DNA from 4 places in the Nonomuraea sp. NPDC059194 genome. Region 2 is predicted to be linked to each of the others. Evidence: riboswitches for the same ligand, from Rfam matches in the RefSeq annotation. Region 2 holds a riboswitch; each other region holds the start of a gene.

Region 1 (4,712 bases), on a different contig from region 2:
GGTGCGGATCATCAACGTGGCCCGCGGCGGCATCGTCGACGAGGCCGCGCTCTACTCCGCGATCAAGGAGGGCCGCGTGGCGGGCGCGGGCCTCGACGTGTTCGCCAAGGAGCCCTGCACCGACAGCCCGCTGTTCGAGCTGGACGAGGTCGTCGCCACCCCGCACCTCGGCGCCTCCACCCACGAGGCGCAGGAGAAGGCGGGCACCCAGGTCGCGCGCAGCGTCAAGCTCGCCCTCGCCGGTGAGTTCGTGCCCGACGCGGTCAACGTCCAGGGCGGCGCGGTGGCCGAGGAGGTCAAGCCTGGCCTGCCGCTGGCCGAGAAGCTGGGCCGTGTCTTCACCGCGCTGGCCGGTGAGACGGCCACCAAGCTCGACGTCGAGGTGCGCGGCGAGATCGCCGCGCAGGACGTGCGGGTGCTGGAGCTGGCCGCGCTCAAGGGCGTCTTCACCGACGTCATCGAGGACGCGGTCACCTACGTGAACGCGCCGCTGCTGGCCAAGGAGCGCGGGCTGACCGTCGAGCTGGTTACCAGCTCGGAGAGCCCCGACTGGCGCAACGTCGTCAGCGTCCGCGGCGTGCTGGCCGACGGCCGGACCGTCTCGGTGTCGGGCACGCTCTCGGGGCCGCGCCAGATCACCAAGATCGTCGAGGTCAACGGCTACGAGATGGAGATCGAGCCGACCGACCACCTGGCCTTCTTCACCTACACCGACCGGCCCGGCATCGTCGGCGTCGTGGGCCACCTGCTGGGCGAGAAGGGCATCAACATCGCCTCCATGCAGGTCGCGCGGGACGTCAAGGGCGGCAAGGCGCTGATCGCGCTGACCGTCGACTCGGCGATCCCGGCGGACGTGGTGGACCAGATCGTCGCCGAGATCGGCGCCGACAGCGGGCGCTCGGTGGACCTCACCGACTGACCGGCTCCGCCTTCGGAACGCCTCCGCACCTGTGGTGCGGAGGCGTTTTTTCTGCGTCTGTACGGCAAGCCGTACCACGCGCCTGCGTGGTCACCGGGCGGTGCCCGTCCAGGGGACGCTCCTCGGGGAGCTCCCGCGCGCCGCCGCAACGGCGTCTCAAATAGTGAGATGTTCGGACGCCCAACGAGACAGCCCGGAATGTGCCAGGTACTTTGGAATGGATGCGCTGGGTGCTCGTAATTCTTACCTGCCGCGACGGGGCCTGTTAGGGCAGGTCGACTACCCGTCGCGGTGAGCGGCGTTGCGTCGGCCTTAAGTCCCCATTCGTCTGGTCCGTGATCCGGACCCACGAGTTCAGGCCCGGTCGGATTCGCGACCGGGATCCGACGTCCGATCCACTCGCGTCCGCGAAACGAGTTGAGTCACGTGTACGACATGTATCCATGGAACCGCGCCGAAGACCATGACGAGGAGGCGGCGGAGGCCGTCCAGACCGCGCTGGATCGCAGGGACAACGGCGGCTCCCCCTTTCCCCGCTGAACGGGACCACCCGGTGGAGTTCCCCCTGCTCCACCGGGCCGTCCCTGCGCGCACGCGTCAGCCCGGGAACCCCTGGGGACGGTGGCTCCCGGGCTGATGAATGGGAATCTAAAGAGTGGCCCGTAGTGACAGCGGGGCCGACTCGGCCTCGCTCTCGGCCTCGGCCAGCTCCCGCGCCTGCGCCACGCCCTTCGGGTCGGGCCGTACCGCGCCGACGAACGCCTGCCGGCGCCACGCGCTGAGCTTCTCCTCCTTCACCACGTCACCGGTGCGCGGCGCGTGCACCATGTAGCCGTCCTTGGAGATCATTCCGACGTGCCCGAGGTTGCTGAAGAACACCAGGTCGCCGGGCTTCAGGTCCTTCCACTCGATCTTCTTGTCGAAGGCCCGGTACTGGTCGCGGGCCACACGGGGAAGCTGGATCCCCGCCTTCTGGTAGGCCCTCAGCATCAGCCCCGAGCAGTCGTAGCCGCTGGGGCTGGTGCCGCCCCAGACGTACGGCGTGCCCTGCTTGGACATCGCGAACTTCAACGCGATCTGCCATGCGGGCTTGGGGGTCTGCTTGAGCTGGGCCTTCTTGATGTCCGCTCCGGTGAGGGTCACCGTACGGGCGGGGTCGGCCTGAGCGGGCCTGGTGTCGCCAGGTTGGACCGGCTGGCTCTTGGGGGGCTTCACCTGGATGGGGGCGGCCGTCGCGGGGGAGGCGGCGGCGGTTGATCCTACGGCGAGGAGGCCGCCGACAACGGCGGCCGTGATGATCCGAGACAGGGGAATGTCCTTCCACGGGGCCGACCGGGTTAGCTGACGGGCTCGGGCGTGGAAGTCGCCCTACGACATGGGGATGCCGATTCGCCCCAGGGGGGAATGGGTCCCCGGCTCCGTGCGGACGTCGCAGCGGATTAGGCTGGCAGGGACTCTAACGAAAGGGTCAAAAGACCGCAATCCAGACAAAACGGAATGTCCGGACCTTGAGATGCGGTGTTCGCCAGCCGAGACGAGCAGGTAAGGTACCGGCCATGGAGTCGCGCAACATTCGTCTGGCCGTCATCCCCGGGGACGGGATCGGCACCGAGGTCGTCGCCGAAGGGCTCAAGGTCCTGGAGGCGGTCGGCGCCAAGATCGAGACCACCCACTACGATCTGGGCGCCACCCGCTACAACGCCACCGGTGAGACCCTCACCGACGAAACCCTGCAGGAGCTGCGCGGTTACGACGCCATCCTGCTCGGCGCGATCGGCGACCCGAGCGTCCCGCCGGGGGTGCTCGAGCGCGACCTGCTGCTGCGACTCCGCTTCGAGCTCGACCACTACGTCAACCTGCGCCCGGTGAAGCTCTTCCCCGGCGTGGAGACCCCGCTGGCCGACACCACCGCCGAAGACATCGACATGGTCGTCGTCCGCGAGGGCACCGAGAGCCTCTACGCGGGAGCAGGCGGCGTCCTGCGGCGCGGCACGCCCCACGAGATCGCCACCCAGGAGTCGCTCAACACCGCCTACGGCGTCGAGCGCGTGGTCCGCTACGCCTTCGCCAAGGCCGCCGAGCGCCCCCGCAAGAAGCTCACGCTGGTCCACAAGACCAACGTGCTGACCTACGCGGGCGACCTCTGGATGCGCACGTTCAACCGGGTCGCCGCCGACTTCCCCGACGTCACGACCGACTACCAGCACATCGACGCCGCCTCGATGTTCTTCGTCAGCCAGCCTGAGCGCTTCGACGTGATCGTGACCGACAACCTGTTCGGCGACATCATCACCGACATCGGCGCCGCCATCGCCGGCGGCATCGGGCTGGCCGCCAGCGGCAACATCAACCCCGACAGGACCGCGCCCAGCATGTTCGAGCCGGTCCACGGCAGCGCGCCCGACATCGCCGGCCAGGGCAAGGCCGACCCGACCGCCACCATCCTGTCCGTCGCCATGATGCTCGACCACCTCGGCCTGACCGAGGAGGCGGCCCGCGTCGAGCAGGCCGTCGCCGACGACATCGTCGAGCGCCTCGCCGGGTGGGCCGGCCGTACGACGCACGAGATCGGCGACGACATCACCGCACGAGTATCCGGCGGCGCCTGACCGCCTGCCACTCCAGCACCAAAGGCGGCCTGGCGCCCTTCGGCCGGGTCCAAACTGTCCGGGATCCGGCGAGCGTGTAGCCGCCTGGATACCACAACCAACGCCTGGCGGCTCGCGAGAACGCCAGGCGTTTGCTGTAAGTTCCCGTTACCCGGTTCATCGCAAAATGGACTCAGGGCAAATCTCGCGAAAAGAGAAGGATTTCCGTCATGACCACCGCTCAGAAGCTCAGCTTCGATGTGCAGCTCTCCGACCACGCTCGCACCGCGGCGGAGCGTGAGCAGGTACTGGCGAACCCGGGGTTCGGGCAGACCTTCACCGATCACATGATCTCGATCGACTACACCGAGGGCAGGGGCTGGCACGACGCGCGGCTCATGCCGTACGGGCCGCTCGTCCTGGACCCCGCGACCTCCGTCTTCCACTACGCGCAGGAGCTGTTCGAGGGCCTCAAGGCCTACCGCCAGGCCAACGGGTCGATCGCCACGTTCAGGCCGTACGCGAACGCCGGCCGCTTCAACGCCTCGTGCCTGCGCATGGCCATGCCCGAACTGCCGGAGGAGACCTTCGTCGAGTCTCTCGAGCTGCTCGTCCAGGCCGACCGCGAGTGGGTGCCCACCAGCGAGGGACACAGCCTCTACCTGCGGCCCTTCATCATCGCGACGCAGGTCGGGCTGGGTGTCAACTACCCCTCCAAGACCTACAAGTACATGGTGATCGCCTCGCCCGCCGCCTCCTACTTCACCGGCGGCGTGCAGCCGGTGTCGGTGTGGCTGTCCACCGACTACACCCGCGCCGCCCCCGGCGGCACCGGCGCCGCCAAGTGCGGCGGCAACTACGCCGGCGCCTTCGTCGCCCAGCGCGAGGCCGTCGAGCGCGGCTGCGACCAGGTGGTCTGGCTCGACTCCCACGAGCACAGGTACGTCGAGGAGATGGGCGGGATGAACCTGTTCTTCGTCTTCGGCGAGAAGCTCTTCACCCCCGCGCTGACCGGCACCCTGCTGCCCGGCATCACCCGCGACTCCATCCTCTCCCTGGCCGCCGACCTGGGGCTGGAGGCCGAGGAGGGGCGCATCTCCATCGAGGAGTGGCAGGCCGGGTGCGAGTCAGGCGAGCTCACCGAGGTGTTCGCGTGCGGGACGGCGGCGGTCGTGACGCCGGTCGGATCGGTCAAGGGCGCCGAC
Region 2 (4,712 bases):
GCGCCACGAGCCGGCCGACCTCAGTCTGCTGCGGCGACTGAAGAGCGCTCTTGAAGATCTTTGAACCCTCCCCCAGCTGAACCAGGGGATTCCTGGCTCAGGATGCCCCGCAGGTCAGCGACCAGCAAGGTCTTACTCCCTCAACGCCAGCCGGGACGGAACCTGCCCGGTTTGGTACAGCAAGCTTGGAGACGCATGTGCCGTCTTGGTTCTCGATCAGCACGTGCGGGAGGCTTGGTTCTCGCAACCCGCGGACGCGACTCTACTGGACGCCTATCCGCCCTGGGGGAAAATCAGCTGTTCCTGCCCCGCTCCGCAAGAGTCCCGACTCCCCGGGCCCACTCGATCGCGGTCTGCCGGTCGGGGGCGGGAGGGGAGAAGAGCGCGGCCATCGCCTCGGGGGTGGGCGGGCCCGCCTCGGGGCTGGGCGTCGACATGATGGAGGTGAGCGTGAGCACCCTGTCCGGGTGCGCGATGGCGAGCGCCTGGGCGATCATGCCGCCCATCGAGACGCCCAGCACGTGGGCGGCCGGCCAGCCGAGCGCGTCCATCAGGCCCGCCGCGTCGGCGGCCATGTCACTCAGCAGGTACGGCGCCGCCGTACCGGAGTTGAGGTCGGGCACGCCCGCCTCGGGGAAGTGGGTGGAGAGCCCCACGTCGCGGTTGTCGAAACGGACGACGTGGTGGCCCCTCCTGGCGAGCAGTTCGCAGAACTCGTCGTCCCAGTGGACGAGCTGGGAGCCGAGCCCCATGATCAGCAGGAGGGGCCGGTCTTGGGGGGCGCCGAACTTGTCGTAGGCGATCTCGATGCCGTTGGCGTCGGCCATGAGCGTCATGCGAAACAGAATTCCATTCTGTTTCGCATGACGGCAAGGGGTTCTAGCGGGAGATGACCTTGCGTGCGCTGCCGTGTCGCGACCTCGGTGGTCCTAGCGGGAGATGACCTTGCGCAGGTGGCCGCGGCCCAGGTAGCCGGCGCCACCGACGATGGCCAGGCCGCCGATGAGGGCGAGCGCGGTGCCGGTGTGGCCGTTCTCGTCCTTGGTCTCGGTACGGGCGGCGGTGGTCGTGGTGCCCGAGTCGAAGGCTGCGGGCTCGACGGCCGCGCCGCCCTGCTCGTCGCCCTTCTTCTCGTCCTTCTTCGCGACGACCTCGACCTTCTTGGCCTCGGCGGCCTTCTTCTTCTCAGCCACGGCGAGCAGGTCGACCGGCGGCTTGGCCGGGTTCCTGTCCTTGCGGCTCCACGCGCCGCTGGAGAAGGCGACCGGGTGGTTCTTCTTGCCCACGCCGTCGCCCCACTTGGTGATGACGTACTGGACCTTGATGTGGCCCTGACCGCCGTTGCCGTTCACCATCAGGCTGTTGGGGTTGAACCTGCCGCCGGTGAGGTCGGCGAAGGTCTTGGCGTCGAGGTCGAGCATGATGCCGTTGTTCGAGGGGTTGCCGGGGCCGCGGTCACCGACGAAGAACGGGGCCTTCTTGCCCTTGTAGATGACGTAGCCCTCGGTCATGAGGGGCCAGCTCGGGCTGGCGGCAAGGCCCTTGCGCATCGAGATGCCACTGGCGGGCAGACCGGTGTCACCGGCGCGGCCGGAGGCGTCGTCCCAGTAGTAGGAGGCGGTGGTGGATCCCTGGAGGAGGGTCCGCTGCTCGGTGGCCTGGCTGATGTCGGGGGCGGTGGGCTCGGCGAAAGCGGCGGCGGCGCCGGTACCGGCGGCGAGGGTGGTGGTGACGAGCAGGGCGGAAACGCGCATGCCGAAGCGGCGGGTCATGAAAGTCCTTTGTGCGAGGGATAGGGAGATCCGCGCTCAAATGAAGATCAGGCAAAGGCGTAGCCGGGCATGGGCCTGACAGTCGCTACGCAAAAAGGGAGCGCGAAGGAAGCGGGAAGAAGGCGCCGCTCAGTTCGGGGGGTGCAAGTACACGAGTATGGTCCTCTCCATCTCGCCTACCGGGTTAGCTGACGGGTTCGGGCGTGGAGATGCCCTACCGGCACTGGGCCGGATTCACCCCAAGGAGATGGGTCCCCGGTTCCCGCGTTCGCGGGATTCGGCGCCGACCGGCCGACTCTCCCTGGTGAAGAGCTCGGTCACCGCTCGGTAATGCAATGGACTCTAGGGGCAAACCACCCCAAAGGCAAAAGCAAAGCCATGAATCGGAAAGAAGATCTACCCTTTATCGTCACGATTCGACAGGCGCAGAAGGCACGGAAACCCCTGCGAAACAACGGGTTTCGCAGGGACCGGCACGGTAATTCGATCAATGGCGAAAAATCATGAAAAAGTCTTGGTTGAACGCCGGATTGGTCACGGCGTCGAGGGGCGCGGCCCCAGCGGTACGGGTCTGGTGGCGCGGCCCTGGCGGGGCGGCTTCGCTTTGCGCGGCCCTGGCGGGCTTTGCTTTGCGCGGCCCTGGTGGGGCGGCTTCGCTTTGCGCGGCTTTGGTGGTGCGGCTTCGCTTTGCGCGGCCCTGATGGCGCGGCTTTGCTTGGCCGTACGGGGCGCCCCGTGTCCGCCGCGCCGCGGACACGGGGCGCGGTCCGTCAGACCTCGAGCTTCTCCTCGATCGCGCGCAGCCGGTGCCGCGCCATCGCGAGGTTGGCCCTGGCCCGGTCCAGCGCGAGGTAAAGGAACAGTCCCTTGCCGCCCCTGCCGGTCATCGGCCTGATGATGTGGTACTGGCCGGTCAGCGTGATGAGGATGTCCTCGATGGTGTCCTTGAGGCCGAGGGAGTCCATCGTGCGCAACTTGGCCTTGACGACCTCGGTGTTGCCCGCGGCCGCCACCTGCAGGTCCAGGTCCTTGGCTCCGCCCAGGGCGCCCAGCGCCATGCCGCTGCCGTAGTCGACCACGACGGCGCCGACAGCGCCGTCGATCGCCATCATCTCCTTGAGAGAGACGTCCATGCTGGCCATGCGTTTCCTCCGTGTGGATTGAGTCACTTTCGCGATGCGATGGCGGCGACGCTCGCCGCCGTCTTGCGACCCTCCAGTCGCAGCAGCCCGAGGTTGGTACCGGGCTCAGCCAGGACTGTGAGGACGATCGTGGGACCGGCCGCGTAGAAGGCGGCGAAGCCCGCGGTGCCCGAGATGAGGGTTTCCTCCAGGGCGCCCTTGCCTGCCATGACGGCCATGCGCTTGCTGAGCGCGAGCAGCGCGGCCGAGAGCGCCGCCGTCTGCTCGACGTTGCCGCTCGGCAGGTCGCTGGCGATGGTCAGCCCGTCCACGCTGCAGGCGATGCTCCCGCTGACGTCGGGAGTGCGTTCACGCAGGAGGACCATCTCTCTCAGCACCTCTTCCCGCAGCTCCACCGGTGGCCTCCTTCTGAGTGAGGGGAACCTCACGACAGCTCCTCCAGCGCCTTCTTCAGCCGGATCAGCAGGTTGATGTCGGTCGGGTCCGCGGTCACCACGGGCCCGAGGGGCAGCGTCGGAGCCTCGGGGCTGGGCCGCGGCCGCGGCTCCTCGGCCCGGCCGAGCCGCCTGGGCAGCACCGGCCGCGCCATGCCCTCCAGACGCGCCACCCCCTCCGCACGCGCCACCCCCTCCGTGCGCGCCATCCCGTCCGGGCGTGCCATGCCGTCCAGGCGTGTCATCGCCTCCGCGCGCGACATCTCGTCGGGGCGCGCCATCCCGTCCGGACGCGCCATCCCGTCCGGGCGTGCCGTACCGACTGGGTGTGGTGTGCCTTCGGGGTGCGCGCCTTCGGGGTGCGCGAGCAGGCCTGCCGCCGCCAGCCGCCGTACGGCCAGCAGCGTCGAGTAGCCGGGCCTGCCGAGCCGCATGGCCAGCTCCAGCGGGGTGGCGGCGCGGTCGGCGTGGACGAGGATCTCCCACTGCAGGTCGTTCAGTACGACGCGGTGGCCGGGCAGCCGTCTGACCGGCGTCACGGGGGCGGTGTCCACCTCGGCCGACGGCCAGATCCCTGCCAACTGAGCCCTCCTCCGCCCGCACTCCCGGACGACCTCCTCGACCTCGAAGTACCAGTGGGCCCCCAGCCAGTGCCGTTCCCCCGGCCGGAACTTGGGCCGCGTCCCCGTGACGGGCAGCAGGAAGTAGGCCGCGTCGAGCACCGCCCCGAGCACGCAGTGCTGCAGCTCGCCCTTGGTGAGCATGCCGTCCTCGACCAGGCGCGCGCCGCCGCCCTCCCGTTGCGCCCTGCGCAGGGCGGGCGCCGACACCCTGCCGCTGGCGATCAGCACGTCCTCGGCCCTCGGCGTGTCGGCGCACTCCATGTAGGTGACCCGGCCGGCGTCCATGAAGATCGCTCCGGCCCGCCCGACGCGCAGGGCGCCCGTCGAGCGTTCCCTCGCCAGTCCGGCGAGCAGCGTGTCCAGTGCGGGCATGTCACCTGGTCAACTGTCCTGAGATGGCCTGCAGGCGGTAGCGGGCCAGGGCGAGGTTGGCCCGTTCCTTGTCCAGCCGTACGTAGAGGACCAGCGCCCCCTCGAACGGCGTCGTCAGGTGGCGGATCAGGTGGTGGCCCTTGTCGGTGGTGACGAACAGCTCGTCGACGCGGATCGTTCCATCCGGGGAGGTCTGGGCGAACCCGTCCGTCGTGTGGCGCAGCGCCTCGCTCAGCGCCGCCGCCGCGCGTTCGGTGTCGAGGCCCTCGCCTCCGCTGGCGGCCACCGCCATGCCGCTGGTGTGGTCGACCACCATCGCGTCGAGGGCGCCGGGTATGGCCATGACCTCGGCCAGGCAGTCATCGAGTC
Region 3 (4,712 bases), on a different contig from region 2:
TGGTCCTCGTCAGAACGGCGCGCTCCTCGAACAACGGCTGAGGGTGTCAACGGTTGCGTGTTCGTCCGCTTGGGGTTCCAAGCGGTGATCATTCTGGACACCCGGTCATGCACCTGTCAACGAGGACAAGTCCCTATTTATGGGGGTTTTTCGCAACTATTTGGGGTCATCCCAAAACCCAAGAAAGCGGCAGAGAGAGTGGGGTTTTGAACCCCGCCGCAGGTCGCGCCCACGGGGGTTCCGCAGGGTGGTTGACCTGTGACTTTGTGGCATGAGCGGCGCTGATCGCCGCAATGGCACAATGCGGGCATGCGATGCACCCAGTGTGACGGCGCGGACCTCGAGCCGGGCTTCGTCGAGGATGCCGGCGAGCATTCTCAAGGGTACGCGCGCTGGATCAGGGGCCCCCTGGAGCGCGGGCTGTTCGGCGGCGCCAGGCGGCTGGGGAAGACCCGCTGGATCATCGACGCCTACCGTTGTGTCGGCTGCTCGCACCTCGAACTGTTCGCCCGCCCGAAAGACTGAACCGGCGCTGAGCGAGCGCATGGTCCGCGGTCGGCGGATCGGGTGCGCGTCGACCTGGGCCCCGCGAGCCCGAGGGCCTGTCCGCGGTGTGATCCAACACGGCTGCCCCCATGGTTATTTGCCTCTTTTGTACCGTTTAGCTACCTTTGGGGAGTTGTGTAGCGACTGGTCGACACGTTCGTTGCCATCGCATTGCCCGGACCGCGCGTCTCCTGAGGTTCCCCCAGGACGACGCTCGGCCGCCGAATCCGTCTCCACGGAACCGGGGACCCACTTCCCTTGGGGTGAATCGGACGCCAGCTCAGCTGCGTCCGTAGGGCACTTCCCAGCCCGAACCCGTCAGCTAACCCGGTAGGCGGCATGGAAGCAAGGAGCAAACCCCTTCATGCCCACCCACCTCAAGAACCGGCTGAGCCACGCGCTGCTCGGCGTCGCCATCGCCGCAGGCGCCGTGACCGCCGTTGGCACTCCGGCGCTGGCCGGCACTCAGGCCGGCTCCGTCGTCTCATCGGCCCCCAGCGCCCACGTCGCGGACATCTCCGCCGACGCCCCCGTCGTGCGCGGCCGAGCGGCCCACGTGATCGACGCCAAGACCGGCAAGGTCTACTTCAGCAAGAAGGCCGACCTTCGCGTCCCCGTGGCCAGTATCACGAAGGTCATGACCGCCTACACGGTGCTGAAGGAGGCCAAGCCGACGGACGTGGTCGAGGTCACCGCGGCCGATGTGCGTTACGCGTCGAAGGGCGGGGCCTCGGTGGCGTACCTGCGCGCCGGTGACCGGCTCACCGTGGAGAACCTGCTGTACGCGCTGCTGCTGCCCTCCGGCGCGGACGCCGCCCACGCGCTCGCCCGCACGTACGGCCACGGCGTCGACGCGTTCGTGGCGAAGATGAACGCCAACGCCCGCGCGCTCGGCATGAAGGACACGCTGTACGTCAACGCCGACGGGATGCCCGCCAAGGGCGGCGGCTACTCCACCGCGGGTGACCAGGTACGGCTCGCGCAGGCGGCGCTGGACAACGAGGTGATCAAGAAGGTCGCCTCCACCCGGTTCCGTTCCGTCCCCGAGACGGCGGAGCACCGGGCCTACTCCTGGCGGAACACGAACCGCCTCCTCCGCACGGATGGCGCCATCGGCCTGAAGACCGGTTTCACGCGCGCCGCCGGCTACACCCTCGCCTTCGCCGCCGATCGTGACGGACATCGGCTGGTAGGCGTGCTTCTCGGAGAGTCCAGCTCCAGCAGCCGCTTCCAGACCGCTGGGGCGCTCCTCGACTGGGCGGCGACCAACAGCCGGCTCTGACAGGCGACCATTTCCACCAGGAAGCGCGCCCGCTATGGTGGCAAAAGTGATCACCCCCCACCCGAGGGAGGAATCCTTTGCCACCATCGCGGGACGGGACGGCACTCCACCTGAACGGCCTCGCCAAGGCGTTCGGGGAGAAGATCGCCGTCGATCACGTCGACCTGGACGTACCCAGGGGTTCCTTCTTCGGGCTCGTCGGCCCCAACGGCGCCGGCAAGACCACCACCCTGTCGATGGCCGTCGGCCTGCTCAAACCGGACGGCGGCAGCTCGTCGATCTTCGGCGTCGACGTGTGGACCGACCCGTCGCAGGCCAAGAAGTTGATCGGCGTGCTGCCGGACGGGCTGTCGATGCCAGAGCGCCTCACCGGGCGCGAGCTGCTGCGTTTCACCGGCCTCTTACGCGGGATGGACCGCAAGGACGTCGAGCGCCGCGCGGGCGAACTCCTGGAGGTCCTCGAACTCGACCAGGCCGAGCGCACGCTGGTGATGGAGTACTCCACCGGCATGCGCAAGAAGATCGGCCTCGCCTCCGCCCTTCTGCACGCCCCCAAACTCCTCGTCCTGGACGAGCCTCTCGAAGCGGTTGACCCCGTCTCGGCCGCCACCATCAAGGTCATCCTCCGGCGTTTCGTCGAGGGCGGCGGCTCCGTCGTCTTCTCCAGCCACGTCATGGCCGTTGTCGAGCAGCTCTGCGACCGCGTCGCCGTCATCGCCGCCGGAAAGGTCGTCGCCTCCGGCACGCTCGAGGCCGTCCGCGACGGCTCCAGTCTGGAGGACCGCTTCGTCAGCCTGGTCGGCGGCCAGGTGCCCGAGGTGGGTGACCTGGCGTGGTTGTCCTCCTGATCCGGATGAAGCTGGTCGTCCTGCGCCACTCCATGACCGGTCAGCGCGCCACCGAGATGATCAGTGGTGGCCTGTTCGGGCTCGTCCTGGCGGCGGGCACGATGCTGCTGGCGATCTGGGACTTTCCCGTCGCCTCGCTACCCTTCGACCTGCTCGGCGCCGTCTTCGCCCTGTGGACCGCCGGGTGGTTGCTCGGCCCCGTCCTGTTCGGCGGCGGCGACGAGACGCTCCGTCCCGAGCATTTCACCCTGCTGCCGGTCAAGCCGCGCCGCCTGGCCTCCGGGCTCCTCGGTGCCGCGTTCGCGGGCCTCGCCCCGTTGGTCACGATCGCCGCCTTCGCCGCGCTCGTCGTGGTCGCGGCGACGGCCGGGCTCGGCTCGGGCGCCGTCGTCGTGGGCGTCGTCGCGGCCGTGCTGCAACTGGTGTTCTGCGTCCTGGCCTCGAAGCTCGGCACCGCGGCGCTCGCCCAGATCATGCGTTCCAAGGGCGGCGCCGCCCTGGCCGCGCTCATCAGCGCCGGCATCCTGGCCGTGCTCAACTCCGGTTGGGTGCTGGTGCCGCTGGTCGAGGTCGCGCTGCTGACCGGCTTCCCCGAGCTGTTCTCCGCCTGGGTGCACGCGCTGCCCTCCGGGTGGGGGCTGGTCGCCGTCGAGGCGGCCGGCGGGGGCGACTGGCTCACGGTGGCCGCCTCGCTGGGCGGCCTCGCCGTACTCAGCCTGCTGTCGTTACTTGGCTGGGCCGCGCTGCTGCGGCGGCGGATGACCACGCGCCGCGCCAGCGGCAGGCCCGCGCGCCCGGGCTCCGGCGGATGGGCGGGCGGCCCGGTCACCGCGGTGGCCGCCAAGGAGTTGCGCACCTGGACGCGCGACCTGCTGCGCTTCCACTACCTGTGCTTCGCGCTCTGCTACGCCCTGGCCTTCTGCATGCTGCCGCTGGCCATCGGCACCGACATCTTCCTGCCCTGGACCGGGCTGGTGTTCGCCGTGTGGGCGGCCGCCATGTCGGCCAACCTCTACGGCGAGGACGGCACCGCGCTCTGGGGCACGATGATGATCCCCGGCGGGGCGCGCAACGACGTGCGCGGGCGCCAGCTCGGCTGGCTGCTCGTCGCCGCGCCGCTCACCCTGGTCCTGACGGCCTGCTCGCTGGCCTACACCGGCTCCTGGGAGCTGTGGCCGTGGCCGGCCGCGCTGGTGCCCGCCCTGCTGGGCGGCGGCGCGGGTGTGACGGTGCTGGTCTCGGTGCTGCGCCCGGTCCCGATGACCGACCCGCACAAGCGCGGCGGCAACCTTCTGGAGAACGGCACCGACTTCACGCAGGTCCTGCTCGTGCTGGTCCTCGTCGCGGCCACCGCCGCGCCCGCCTTCTTCGCCGTACGGCTCGGCCCGGTGTGGGCCGGTCCCGTGGTGGGGGTGCTCACCGGTGGCGGGCTCGCCTGGCTGCTGGGCCGCATCGCCGCCGACCGGCTCGACGCCCAGGCACCCGCCGTGCTCCACCGGATGCGTTCGGGCGCGCTGCGCAAGGAGAAGGCTGCCTTCGCTTGGGACCGGCTCAACCCGCAGCTCGGCGACGTCGACCTCGGCCTGGAGATGGGCCTGGACACCGCGCCCAGGGGCCGCAGGATCTACGTGCTTACCGCGCTGACCCTGTGCTGGGTGCCGCTCGTGGCCCAGGGCGTCGTTCCCGCACTGATGTTGGCCACGGGTACGGTCAACCCGTCATGGTTCCTGGCCCTGCACCTGCCCCTTCCTCTGCGGTGGCCCACGATCTGGGCCATGATCGGGATCGGCGCCGCGCTGGGGCTGAGCGGGCTGTATCTGCTGCTGAAGTCCCGCTCCGAGGCCCAGCGGACCTGCGAGCCAACCCAGGCAGGCGAGTGAGATCCGACCGGCTCTGCCCGCCGCGTCGTCGGCGACCGGTAGCCTCCGCCCGGCCGTTCCCGCGAACCGAGCGTAACTTCAGGTAGGCGGCCGCCGTCTCCGCCACGGCGCATGGGCTTCGGTCGAGAGGGCGCCCGCTTCGACGCGGATCGCGTA
Region 4 (4,712 bases), on a different contig from region 2:
CCGACACCGAGATGGTGCCGAACTTCGGCGCGACCGAGATGGGTCTCATCTACGTCAACCCGGAGGGTCCCCGCGGCAACGCGGACCCGGCCGCGGCGGCGCATTTCATCCGCGAGACCTTCGGACGGATGGCGATGAACGACGAGGAGACTGTCGCTCTCATCGCCGGAGGGCACACCTTCGGCAAGACCCACGGCGCCGGCATCGCGGACGAACACGTGGGGCCGGAGCCCGAGGGCGCGCCGCTGGAGGCGCAGGGCCTGGGCTGGCTGAGCAGCTACGGCACCGGCAAGGGCGGTGACACGATCACCAGCGGTCTCGAGGTGACATGGAGCGACCGGCCGACACAGTGGAGCAACCGGTTCTTCGAGATCCTCTTCGGCCACGAGTGGGAGCTCACCACGAGCCCCGGCGGCGCGAAGCAGTGGGTCGCGAAGGACGCCGAGGCGATCATCCCGGACGCCCACGACCCGTCGAAGAAACACCAGCCGACGATGCTCACGACCGACCTGTCGCTGCGCGTCGACCCGACGTACCAGAAGATCTCCCTCCGCTTCCTGGAGAACCCCGACGAGTTCGCGTTGGCCTTCGCCAAGGCCTGGTACAAGCTGCTGCACCGCGACATGGGTCCGGTCAGCCGCTTCCTCGGACCGTGGGTCGCCGAGCCGCAGCTGTGGCAGGACCCGGTGCCGGCCGTCGACCACGAACTCGTGGATGACGCCGACGTCGCTTCCCTCAAGGCGAAGGTCCTGGAGTCCGGCCTCACGACCGCTCAACTGGTCTCCACCGCCTGGGCCTCCGCCGCGAGCTTCCGGTCCACCGACAAGCGCGGCGGCGCCAACGGCGCCCGGCTCCGTCTCGATCCGCAGCGCAACTGGGAGGTCAACCAGCCCGAGCAACTCGCGACGGTCCTGGACACCCTCCAGAGCATCCAGCGCGAGTTCAACGAGGCCGGCGGCGCGAAGATCTCGCTCGCCGACCTGATCGTGCTGGCCGGCTCGGCCGCCGTCGAGAAGGCAGCCAGCGAGGCCGGCGTGGCAGTGACGGTGCCGTTCCGCCCGGGCCGCACCGACGCCACTCAGGAGCAGACCGACGTCGAGTCCTTCCGGGTCCTCGAGCCGCGGGCCGACGCCTTCCGCAACTACCTGCGTTCCGGCGAGAAGACCCAACCGGAGACGCTGCTCGTCGATCGTGCCTACATGCTCAACCTGACCCCGCCCGAAATGACCGTCCTTATCGGCGGCCTGCGTTCCCTCGGAGCCAGCTTCGGCGGTACCCGGCACGGCGTCCTCACCGACCGGCCCGGCGTGCTCACCAACGACTTCTTCACCAACCTGCTCTCCCCGGGCGCCCGGTGGAAGGCATCGGACTCCGGCGAGCAGGTGTACGAGATCCGCGACGTGGCCACCGATGAGGTGAAGTGGACCGCCACCGCGGTCGACCTCATCTTCGGCTCCAACTCCCAGCTACGAGCCCTCGCCGAGGTCTACGCCGGCCAGGACGCCCGCGACAAGTTCGTGACCGACTTCGTCGCAGCCTGGACCAAGGTCATGGAACTCGACCGGTTCGACCTCGCCTGACCTCTCCACGCGACGAGCCCGGTCGAGTCATCGTGATCGACCGGGCTCGTTGAGATCGCTCTGCCCCGGCTACTGCCAGCACAAGCAGCATCAGTTCATCGAGATGTGCACATGGTCGTAGTGGTTGGCGGTAACGCTGCCGCGGTCGGACATCGCCCGCCAGCCGCTGCCGCTGTTGATCCGCTGCTGCCAGATCACGTACTTGATGCCCAGGCGGCTCTGGTTCTTGATCGCCCACGCGGCGACCTGGTCGCCGAGCGTCCTGTTGGCTTCCGTCGGCCTCGAGCCGCCCGAGCTCAACATGAAGTCACAGGCGCGCCCGAGCGGATGCTCGCCGCTGCCGCCCGACCTGTAGCAGCCCACCGTGAACGGCATCGCGAACGTCTTCTTGATCGTGTCGCGCATGAGTTCGGTCCGCGGCGTGATGTTCTCCGAGCCCGTCGGGAGTTCGGGTGCCCAGCTCCCGTCGGCCTTGCGCCCGGTCCCGGTCGGCACGAGCTTGTCAAGCTTCTTCTCGATGTCCTTGATCATGCCCTCGGCCTCCTTCCGGTCGTCGGCGACCTGGGCGGTCTCCGTCTCGATCCGGTCGGCGAGCGTGGTCGCCTCGGCCGCGGCCTGCTTCTTGGCGTCGCGGGCCGCGGTGACGTTCTTGACCACGGCGTCCTGCTCGGCGCTCATCTGCTCGAGCAGGGCGGCGGAGTTGAGGTCGGGGGTGTAGAGCAGCGTCGGCAGGTCGGGGGTGCTGGCCTGGTAACGCAACTCAGTGATCTTGGAGGCTTCGGCCTCGGCCTTGACGAGGGTCTGCTCGACCGCCGCCAGCCGCTCCTGGGCTGCCTTGGCGGCTTTCTGCGCCTTGGCCAGCGAGACCCGCTTGGCGTTGTAGCGCTCGATGAGCTTGTCGACCTTGGTGTTGAGCTGCTTGAGCTCGGCCCGCAACGTGGGCTCGGACGGCTTGGGGGCAGCCGATGCCGCGTTCGCGGAAGCGATGATGAGGGACAGTGCGGCAAGCGCGCCGCATGCGAAACGGGACGTGGGGGACGCCACGAACGATCCTCTCCGTCTGCCGGCCGGGTTAGCTGACGGGTTCGGGCGGGAGGTGCGGCCCTACCACAGACGTGGATTCACCCCAGGTTCTTGGTGGGTCCCCGGCTCCTGGGCAACGCGCCCAGGATTAGGCAATGTGACCGGCGTGAAAGCCGACAAAAGGGATGTTAGTGGTAAATGTCCGGTAATGCGACTCCATGCGGAGACAAATTAGTGATCTACCTGTGATCGAAGTAGGCGCGCGGCTTCCTCGGGCAGCACGTCGCTGACGAACGCGCCCATCGCCGACTCCGAACCCGCCAGGTACTTCAGCTTCTGCGGGGCCCGTCGGATGCTGAACAGCTCCATGTGGAGATAGGCCAGGTCACGGCCCTGCCGTACGGGGGATTGGTGCCAGGCCGCCACGTACGGCATGACCACGCCGAACAGGCCGTCCAGCGCCCGCAGCACCCGGGTGTAGACGGGGCCAAAGGCGGCGCGCTCCTCCTGGGTGAGGGCGGCCAGGTCGGGCACCTGGCGGTGCGGGTAGAGGTGGACCTCGAACGGGTAGCGGGCGGCGGCGGGGACGAACGCGGTCCAGAACTCGTTGCCGGCGACCACCCGCTCGCCCGCGCGCTCGGCGGCCAGCACGTCGGCGAAGAGGTTCGGCCGCTTGGCCGCGGCCGCCAAGTGCCGTTGGGTGCGGGGGGTGACGTAGGGGTAGGCGTAGATCTGGCCGTGCGGGTGCCCCAGCGTGATGCCGATCTCCGCGCCCCTGTTCTCGAAGCAGAACACCTGCTCCACGCCGGGGATGGCCGACAGCTCGGCCGTACGGTCGGCCCACGCCTCCATGACCAGCGCCACCTGGTCGTCGGAGAGCGCGGAGAAGGAGGAGTCGTGGTCGGAGGTGAAGCAGACCACCTCGCAGCGGCCGACGCCGGGGCGCACCTCGCTCAGGCCGCCGGGGTCGGTGTAGGAGCCCAGGTTGGTGGAGAAGCTGGGGAACCTGTTCTCGAAGACGACCACGTCGTACTCGGCGGCCGGGATCTCGGTGAGCATGCCGGGCCTGGACGGGCACAGCGGGCACTCGTCGGCCGGAGGCAGGAAGGTGCGGGTCTGCCGGTGGCCCGCCATCGCCACCCACTCCTCGGTGAGCGGGTCGTAGCGCAGCTCGGAGGCGACCGGCCTGGGCGGCAGCTCGCGCTCGTCGATCGCGCTCCTGTCGGCGTCGTCGCGCCGATCGAAGTAGATCAGCTCTCGGCCGTCGGCCAGGTGCGCGATGGTGCGCTTCACTTCGGGTCCTCCGCGATGATCAGTTGTCCGGCCCGCTCGGCCAGTTCGGCCCGGGCCTCCTCCGGCAGGCCGGCGTCGCTGATGACGACGTCGGCCTCCGAGAGCTCGGCGATCGTGCTGATGCCGACCGTGCCCCACTTGGTGTGGTCGGCGGGGACCACCAGGCGGTGCGCGGAGGCGACCAGCTCCCTGTCGGTCTCCGACTCCAGCAGGTTCGGCGTGGTGAAGCCCGCCTTCACGCTCATGCCGTGCACGCCCAGGAAGAGCGTGTCGACGTGCAGCCGCCTGATGGCCGCGACGGCGACCGGGCCGACCAGGGCGTCGGACGGCGTGCGGACACCGCCGGTCAGCACGACCGTGCGGTCGGCGCGCGGGCTGCGATGGAAGACGTCGGCGACGGGGATCGAGTTGGTGATGACGGTCAGTTCGGGCACGTCGACCAGGTGGTGGGCCAACGTCCACGTGGTGGTGCCGGCCGACAGGGCGACGGCGGTGCCGGGGCCGACGAGCGCCGCGGCGCTGCGGGCGATCGCGTCCTTCTCCGGCTGCTGGCGCATCGACTTGGCGGCGAAGCCCGGCTCCTCGGTCGAGCCGGGGCCGTTGATGGTCGCGCCGCCGTGGACCTTCTCCAGCAGGCCCCGCTCGGCGAGCGCCTCCAGGTCCCTGCGGATGGTCATGTCGGAGACGCCGAGCTCGCGCACGAGATCGGCCACCCGGACTCCGCCGCTGCGGCGGACGCGTTCCAGGATCGCCTGCTGCCGCTGTGGTGCGAGCACGTGCCCCTCCTTCCAACAGATTCCACCAAATTATGACACA

The links. Region 2 has a riboswitch for cyclic di-AMP ahead of ACFXJ8_RS35860 (hypothetical protein). Riboswitches for the same ligand answer to the same signal wherever they lie in the genome.
Region 1: another riboswitch for cyclic di-AMP. It lies ahead of ACFXJ8_RS39645 (C40 family peptidase); the one in region 2 lies ahead of ACFXJ8_RS35860 (hypothetical protein).
Region 3: another riboswitch for cyclic di-AMP. It lies ahead of ACFXJ8_RS15700 (D-alanyl-D-alanine carboxypeptidase family protein); the one in region 2 lies ahead of ACFXJ8_RS35860 (hypothetical protein).
Region 4: another riboswitch for cyclic di-AMP. It lies ahead of ACFXJ8_RS21325 (coiled-coil domain-containing protein); the one in region 2 lies ahead of ACFXJ8_RS35860 (hypothetical protein).

The regions. Positions count from the first base shown of each region.
Region 1 covers NZ_JBHZBH010000055.1:11,001-15,712, forward strand. Annotated here, with positions in the region: gene serA (phosphoglycerate dehydrogenase) at 1-919, shown strand, start outside; gene ACFXJ8_RS39645 (C40 family peptidase) at 1,568-2,134, opposite strand; cyclic di-AMP (ydaO/yuaA leader) riboswitch at 2,232-2,375, opposite strand; gene ACFXJ8_RS39650 (3-isopropylmalate dehydrogenase) at 2,476-3,528, shown strand; gene ACFXJ8_RS39655 (branched-chain amino acid aminotransferase) at 3,738-4,712, shown strand, end outside.
Region 2 covers NZ_JBHZBH010000042.1:11,574-16,285, forward strand. Annotated here, with positions in the region: gene ACFXJ8_RS35850 (hypothetical protein) at 1-64, shown strand, start outside; gene ACFXJ8_RS35855 (alpha/beta fold hydrolase) at 294-836, opposite strand; gene ACFXJ8_RS35860 (hypothetical protein) at 930-1,772, opposite strand; cyclic di-AMP (ydaO/yuaA leader) riboswitch at 1,931-2,065, opposite strand; gene ACFXJ8_RS35865 (hypothetical protein) at 2,543-2,914, opposite strand; gene ACFXJ8_RS35870 (roadblock/LC7 domain-containing protein) at 2,938-3,309, opposite strand; gene ACFXJ8_RS35875 (hypothetical protein) at 3,339-4,343, opposite strand; gene ACFXJ8_RS35880 (roadblock/LC7 domain-containing protein) at 4,345-4,712, opposite strand, start outside.
Region 3 covers NZ_JBHZBH010000010.1:114,358-119,069, reverse strand. Annotated here, with positions in the region: gene ACFXJ8_RS15705 (hypothetical protein) at 310-525, shown strand; cyclic di-AMP (ydaO/yuaA leader) riboswitch at 756-898, shown strand; gene ACFXJ8_RS15700 (D-alanyl-D-alanine carboxypeptidase family protein) at 911-1,828, shown strand; gene ACFXJ8_RS15695 (ABC transporter ATP-binding protein) at 1,906-2,676, shown strand; gene ACFXJ8_RS15690 (hypothetical protein) at 2,661-4,556, shown strand; gene ACFXJ8_RS15685 (sulfurtransferase TusA family protein) at 4,635-4,712, opposite strand, start outside.
Region 4 covers NZ_JBHZBH010000017.1:27,095-31,806, reverse strand. Annotated here, with positions in the region: gene katG (catalase/peroxidase HPI) at 1-1,580, shown strand, start outside; gene ACFXJ8_RS21325 (coiled-coil domain-containing protein) at 1,671-2,624, opposite strand; cyclic di-AMP (ydaO/yuaA leader) riboswitch at 2,628-2,768, opposite strand; gene galT (galactose-1-phosphate uridylyltransferase) at 2,835-3,896, opposite strand; gene ACFXJ8_RS21315 (DeoR/GlpR family DNA-binding transcription regulator) at 3,893-4,672, opposite strand.